DNA from 3 places in the Candidatus Pelagibacter sp. PS_02 genome. Region 2 is predicted to be linked to each of the others. Evidence: riboswitches for the same ligand, from Rfam matches in the RefSeq annotation. Region 2 holds a riboswitch; each other region holds the start of a gene.
What was found. A riboswitch is a leader RNA that binds a small molecule or an ion and turns the genes downstream of it on or off. The one in region 2 is predicted to bind S-adenosylmethionine.
Positions count from the first base shown of each region.

Region 1: it holds a riboswitch for S-adenosylmethionine, as region 2 does, so the genes downstream of both, AC5SL4_RS03920 (homocysteine S-methyltransferase family protein) here and AC5SL4_RS03205 (O-acetylhomoserine aminocarboxypropyltransferase/cysteine synthase family protein) in region 2, are expected to answer to the same signal.
Region 3: it holds a riboswitch for S-adenosylmethionine, as region 2 does, so the genes downstream of both, AC5SL4_RS01790 (homocysteine S-methyltransferase family protein) here and AC5SL4_RS03205 (O-acetylhomoserine aminocarboxypropyltransferase/cysteine synthase family protein) in region 2, are expected to answer to the same signal.

Region 1 is NZ_CM182079.1:740,029-742,295, forward strand. It holds gene AC5SL4_RS03920 (homocysteine S-methyltransferase family protein) at 1-971, opposite strand, end outside; SAM riboswitch class V at 1,038-1,102, opposite strand; gene AC5SL4_RS03925 (DUF1737 domain-containing protein) at 1,395-1,601, opposite strand; gene phoB (phosphate regulon transcriptional regulator PhoB) at 1,687-2,267, opposite strand, start outside.
Region 2 is NZ_CM182079.1:615,088-617,354, reverse strand. It holds gene AC5SL4_RS03210 (COX15/CtaA family protein) at 1-93, shown strand, start outside; gene AC5SL4_RS03205 (O-acetylhomoserine aminocarboxypropyltransferase/cysteine synthase family protein) at 86-1,414, opposite strand; SAM riboswitch class V at 1,419-1,487, opposite strand; gene rplM (50S ribosomal protein L13) at 1,627-2,088, shown strand; gene rpsI (30S ribosomal protein S9) at 2,090-2,267, shown strand, end outside.
Region 3 is NZ_CM182079.1:336,610-338,876, reverse strand. It holds gene AC5SL4_RS01800 (sulfite exporter TauE/SafE family protein) at 1-343, shown strand, start outside; gene AC5SL4_RS01795 (2OG-Fe(II) oxygenase family protein) at 373-963, shown strand; SAM riboswitch class V at 1,052-1,115, shown strand; gene AC5SL4_RS01790 (homocysteine S-methyltransferase family protein) at 1,125-2,033, shown strand; gene AC5SL4_RS01785 (DMT family transporter) at 2,026-2,267, opposite strand, start outside.

The DNA of each region.
Region 1 (2,267 bases), 120 kb from region 2:
CTTGCTGGAACAGTTAAACCAATTGATTCAGCAACTTCCCTAATCAACATTGGGTTTGCTCCACAACATACTCCAAGGTAATTAATGCCTAGGGCATAAGCGTCTTTTGCAAATTTACCTATTTCATATCTATTACAAAAATGTGGGTCCAATGCTGTTGGAAACGTTCTTCCATGAGGCGATGGACATGCACAATTACTTCTGTCCGGTAGATTAAAAAATGTTGGGTAATCTTCACTGGTTCTATAAGGAATAGGTAAAGCTCCAACATGGCATTTAACTGCTTTTCTAATTTCTTTTAAAAAAGGAAACATAGTAGCAGGTCCTCTAAAACAATTTAAACCAACAACATCAGCCCCTAATTGCTCTAGCTCTTTACAGGTATCAACAACGGATTTTCCATCTCTCATTTTATTTTCACCCATTGGAGATATGGTTAATACAGTTGGTAAACCTGTTTTTTTCATTATCTCTAAAGCTTTAAAAGCTTCTTCAGCATAATAAAAAGTTTCACCAATTAACATATCAGCACCTTCTTCAACGGCCCAACCAATCATTTCTGTAAACATTCCTTCAACTTCTTTTTGAGATTGTGGATCATTATGTTTCCAGATATTTGAATTTGAAATATTACCTGCCATCAAATTTGGTTTTGATCCTTTAGGAGTATCTAATGCTACTTTTTTAGCAATTTTTAATGCTGAACGATTTAGTGGTTCAAGAAGTTCTTCTTTACCAATAACACGCATTTTTTCTCTGTGTCCATTATAAGTAAAGGCCTCAACTACATCAGATCCTGCGTGTTGAAATTCTCTATGTAAGTTCTCTAAAACTTCAGGATGATCTAATGACACCATTGGAACAAATTCCCCTGATGACATGTAGCCACGTCTTTCTATCTCAAATAAAAAACCTTCTGCGCATATAACCGGTCCTTTATCTAATCTTTCTTTTAATTTATTTGTGCTCATTTTTTTTCCTCTTGTTTTGGGGAAAAAAGGTCACAAAATAATAAGAGGTTATATTCATAGGCCTCTTTTCTCCTTTTTAGTGCTTAAGCAAATGCAGGGCGCACAATATGGTTCAACTGCCCGGCTTAATTTTATGAAAGATAAAAAAAAACCACCTGTCTAAAGCGGTGGTTGAAGCGTCGCTTTAGCAGGATTTATAACGCGCTCTGCAATTTAACTTAAATCAGCGCAACCAAATATAATCAACTTTCTCTCAAAATGTCAAATGAAATAGATGATGGTTAGAATTAGAAGGATAATGACAATCCAAATAGTAAGATTAGTTAAAAACTGCTTTAATTTAGAATTAGATTGTAGAAAAGCTGGGAGTACTAATAAGAGTATCCCTAGCATATAAACAAAGGGTAATATCTGATCTGCCATTTATATCGATGATAGCTTCATCTTTTTGGAATACTTTTTCTGAGGTGAATTTTTTATAACTGCTTGAGCACAACGCATGACCCCTCTTTTTTTATCAAAAGTCATTTTGGGTTCACCATACAATTTCCATCCATTGGATATGGCCTCCGTTACACGATGGCAAAATTCTGAAGTGTCGTCACTTGTAATAAATCTATAACCTTTCATAATCAGACCTTAACAAGTCCTAAATCATGTGTCTATGTTCAGTTTATTATTATTATTTTAAGTCTTTATGCTTCTACAGTCATTACTAATTTAATGAATAGCCAGCTGATCTTACGGTTCTAATTAATTCTTTAAATCCATCAATATTAATACTTTGTCTAAGTCTTCTTATATGAACATCAACTGTTCTTGTTTCAACATTGATATTATCAGACCAAACATTCTCTAGAATTTGATCTCTTGAGTAAACACGTTTAGGGTTTTTAATAAAAAAATTGATTAAATCATATTCCTTGGGTCCCAAATGAATTTCTTTGTTTTTTCTAAAAACACGTCGTGTTAATCTATCCACCTTAAGGTCTTCGAATTCAACAATATCAGAAACTAATGAGGGCTTAGATCTTCGAAGTAGCGCTTTTATTCTTGCAAGTAATTCTGGGAAACTAAAGGGTTTGGTGATGTAATCATCTGCACCAGAGTTTAACCCTTTAATCTTATCTTCATCCTCACCCTTAGCAGTAAGCATTATGATTGGAATTTCTTTAAATTTTTTTTCTTTTTTTAAAATTTTACAAATTTCTACGCCAGAAAAATCAGGTAACATCCAGTCTAATAAAACAAGATCAGGAAATAATTTTTTAATATCTTCAATACCCTCATTGCCAT
Region 2 (2,267 bases):
GGTGTAGAGATTACATACGCTTCACTACACCAGCTAGGTTCAATATTAGTTTTGAGTTCTTATTTTTTGATATTATATAAAAACTCTAACTAACTGCTTTCAAATTTCCTTTAGAAGATTTATTTAAAGCTTGGTCTAAATCCTCAATAATGTCATCTATATGCTCAATACCAATACATAATCTTACGTATCCAGGAGTTACACCTGAGGCTAACAATTCTTTTTCTGTTAACTGACTATGTGTTGTTGTTGCAGGATGAATTGCTAAACTTCTTGCATCTCCAATATTTGCAACATGATAAAACATTTTTAAAGACTCGATAAATCTCTTACCTGCTTCAATACCACCTTTGAGCTCAATACCAACTAAACCACCATTTCCTTCATTAAGGTATTTTTTAGCACGATCAGCAATTTTACCTTCATGTTCTGTTGGATAGATTACTCTTGTTACTTCTTTATTTTTCTTTAAATAGTCAACAACTTTTGATGCATTTGAGCAGTGTTGTTTCATTCTAAGAGCAACTGTTTCAAGCCCTTGAATAATTCCAAATGCATTGTCAGGTGATAGGGCAGAACCAAGATCTCTTAGTAATGTAACCCGCGCTCTTACTGCAAAAGAAACATTAGCCCCAGTTAATTCTGGAACCACTTTTCCCCATATAGCTCCACCGTAACTTGCGTCAGGTTCGTTAAATAAAGGTTGTCTTTTGGGATCAGCTGTCCAATCAAAATTACCTCCATCAACTAAAGCTCCACCCACAACTGTACCGTGACCACCTATATATTTTGTTAATGAATAAACTACTACAGCAGCACCATGTTCTAAAGGTTTGCAAATTACAGGGGCAGCTGTGTTGTCCATTATTAATGGTATATTGTATTTTTTACCAATATCAGAAACTTCTTTAATTGGAAAAACTCTCAAATAAGGATTTGGTAAAGTCTCACCATAAAAAGCTCTAGTTTTATCATCAACAGCTTTTTCAAAGTTTTTTGGGTCAGAAGGGTCTGCATATCTAACTTCAATACCAAGTTTACTTAATGTATGTGTGAATAACGAAATAGTACCTCCATATAAATCCGTAGAGCTGACTATATTATCTCCGGCTTGTGCAACGTTTAAAATTGCAAAAGTTGATGCAGTTTGTCCAGATGCTACTGTTAAACAGGCTAATCCTCCTTCTAATGAAGCAACTCTTTTTTCAAGAGCATCATTTGTTGGATTCATTATTCTTGTATAAATATTTCCAAATTCCTTAAGAGCAAACAAATTCGCAGCATGTTCAGTACTATCAAATTGATACGATGTTGTTCTATAAATTGGAACTGCTACTGCTTTGGTTGTTGGATCACTTCTATAATCACCACCATGTATAGCTATAGTCTCAGGGTTTTGTCTTTTTGTACTCATCTTAATACTCCTTTTTTAGTACTTTTGCTTTATGCAAGGCGTACAATACAGTTCAAATGCGCCTACCGATAATGTGGGTAAAAAATCCTTTTTAGCAATAACTAGCCTGCAATAGGAACAAATCGGCTATATAGAAATATCATTTAAGCAAGATATTGCAAGGGAAATATAAAATTGACATTATATCTAATAATAGTATTAATCCTCGCACAATGACAAAATTTCTAAAAAGTGGTGATTTAAACAGTAACTGGTTTGAGATAGATGCTAAAAATGCTGTAGTTGGCAGATTAGCTTCTATTATTGCTATGATTATTAGAGGAAAAAATAAAACAACTTTTACACCTCATATGGATGATGGTGATTTTGTTGTTGTTAAAAATGTTGAACAAGCAAAGTTCACAGGAAAAAAATTTAAAGATAAAAAATATTATAGACATACTGGTCATCCAGGTGGAATTAAAGAAATTACTCCTGAAAAGTTATTAGAAAAAAATAAACCTGGCGAGACATTAAAATTAGCTATTAAAAGAATGTTACCTGGGGGAGTTCTAGGAAGAAAACAGTTAACTAAAGTAAAAATTTATGCTGGTGAAGAACACCCTCATGCAGCACAAAACCCAAAACTTTTAGACCTAGGTAAATTAAACAGTAAAAATTTAATAAGAAATTAATATGGTAACAGCAGCTACACCAAATAAAGTATCTCCAAAAAAACCTAAAATTAAATTAGATTTTAAAGATAGTAAATACGCAACCGGTAGAAGAAAAAAATCTATTGCAAAAATTTGGGTGAAAAAAGGTACAGGTAAAATTTACGTTAATGGCAGAACTATGGATGAGTATTTCACTA
Region 3 (2,267 bases), 280 kb from region 2:
TGCATCTATTGGATTTGTGTCTGGTGTGGTTGGAATTGGTGGTGGAATTTTCTTAAGCCCTATATTGTTATTAATTAGAGTAGATAAAGCAAAAAACATTGCAACAGCAGCATCATTATTCATACTGATTAATTCTTTATCAGGACTTGCTGGCCAATTTACAAAGGCATCAACAATAAATGGAATTTATGATTATTGGCCATTATTTCTGTTTGTTTTAATAGGCGGCCAGCTTGGAAACTATTTAAATCTTAAAATTTTTCCTGCAAGAATATTAGCTCTAGTGACATCGGGACTTGTCATATTTGTCGCTATTCGAATGGGACTGAAGTTGTTTGCATAACAGAAGTATTAAATTATTATAGAAAGATTATGAAAACATTTAGAGCATTTGGACCCACTATAGGAAAAACAAAGTTATCCAAAAAAATTATTACTATATTAAATAATCACATTGATAAGTCTCAATTATCTAAAAAAAATGATTATAGCCCTAAACTTGCAAGTCAAATTAAGAATGAAATTAAGATACCTAAAACTTTAATTAATAAGAATTTGTCTAAAGAATTAATAAAAAATATTAAAGTTTACCTTGATAAGTCAGGTGTTAAAAAAATTAAAGAAATTAAGATAATAAATCTATGGGTGGTTAGGCAATTAAAAAATGAATATAATCCAATTCATTATCATGAAGGACAACTGTCAGGTGTTGGCTATCTTAAAATCCCAAAAGATATGAATCAAAATAAATTAGTTAAGAATAAAAAGATTAAAACTAATGGAACTATTGATTTTATTAATGGTCAAAAAAACTTTTTAAGTAAAAGTATCTATAATTTAAACCCTAAATTAGGAGATCTATTGATTTTTCCAAATTATTTAATGCACACAGCTTATCCATTTAACGTTGATGGTGAGAGAAGATCCTTCTCATTTAATGCTAAAATATTATTCAAGAAGTGATTTACTAATCAGTCTAATAGATATATAAATATTTTACCGATTTGATCCATATTGCAGGTACTAACTGCTAAAAAGGAAATCATTATATAATTGGTAAAGGTAGTTGAACTGTATTGTGCACCTGGCATAGAGCCAAAGCACTAAAAAAGTAAGGAATAAAAATGGATATTAATTTTTTTAAAACAACACGAATTTTAGATGGTGGTATGGGACAAGAATTGTTGGCTCGTGGTATGAAGCCAAACGGCACATTGTGGAGTGCAAATGCTGTTTTAAAAGAAGAATACCATCAACTCTTACTAGACACACATTTAGACTTTATTAAAGCGGGTGCTGAAGTTATTGTTACAGCAACCTTTACTACTAGACGAATAAGATTACGTGATAATAAAATTGAAGATAAGTTTGAATACTTAAACAAAAAAGCTGGTGAAATAGCTCAGAAAGCTAAAGAACAACATCCTAATGTGTTAATTGCAGGCGGTCTTCCACCTCAATATTTAACATACGAAGAAGATACAAGACCAGATGATGAAATTAAGCAAAACTTTTATGATCAAGCAAAATTATTAGATCCTTATATTGATTTTTTTTACTTAGATGTTTTGTCTAGTGTAAAAGAGTTTAAATTAGCAATTGAAGCAATTAAAGAATTTAATAAGCCATACTTAATAGGTGCTCACATTTCTGAGGGAATAAATCTTCCAAGTGGTGAAAAAATATCAGATATTATTAACAATATTAATCATAATAATTTACTAGGATTAATTTTATCCTGTGTTTCTCCTGAAAACTTTTATGAAAATTTAGAAGAAGTAAAAAATTTAGGTGTTCCGTTTGGATTTAAGCTTAATGCTTTTGTGACAACTAATCCTAAAGATGGTTATACTAATAGTTATAATGTCAGTAAAACTGGTAACCCAAATGAATTTTTGGGTCAAAGAAAAGATTTAACACCCGAATTGATGGCAAATTTTGTTAAAAAATTTAAAAATGCTGGTGCTACTATTTTAGGTGGATGTTGCGAAACAAGACCATCTCATATTAAAGAAATGGTTCAGTTTAAGTAGTTTTTTTTTGATCTGCTTTTTTAACAAAGTAAATTCCAACAACAACTGCTAATAAAGATAATAAAATTTTAGGTGTTATTATTTCTTTTAAAAAAATATAACTCAATATAGTACCGAATATTGGAATTAAGTAAGAGACTTGTGATTGAAATATAAGACCATTATCTTTTAGAATTTTAAATCTTAGCAACCAAGCAACACCTGTTGAAACCATTCCTAAATAAACTACTGATA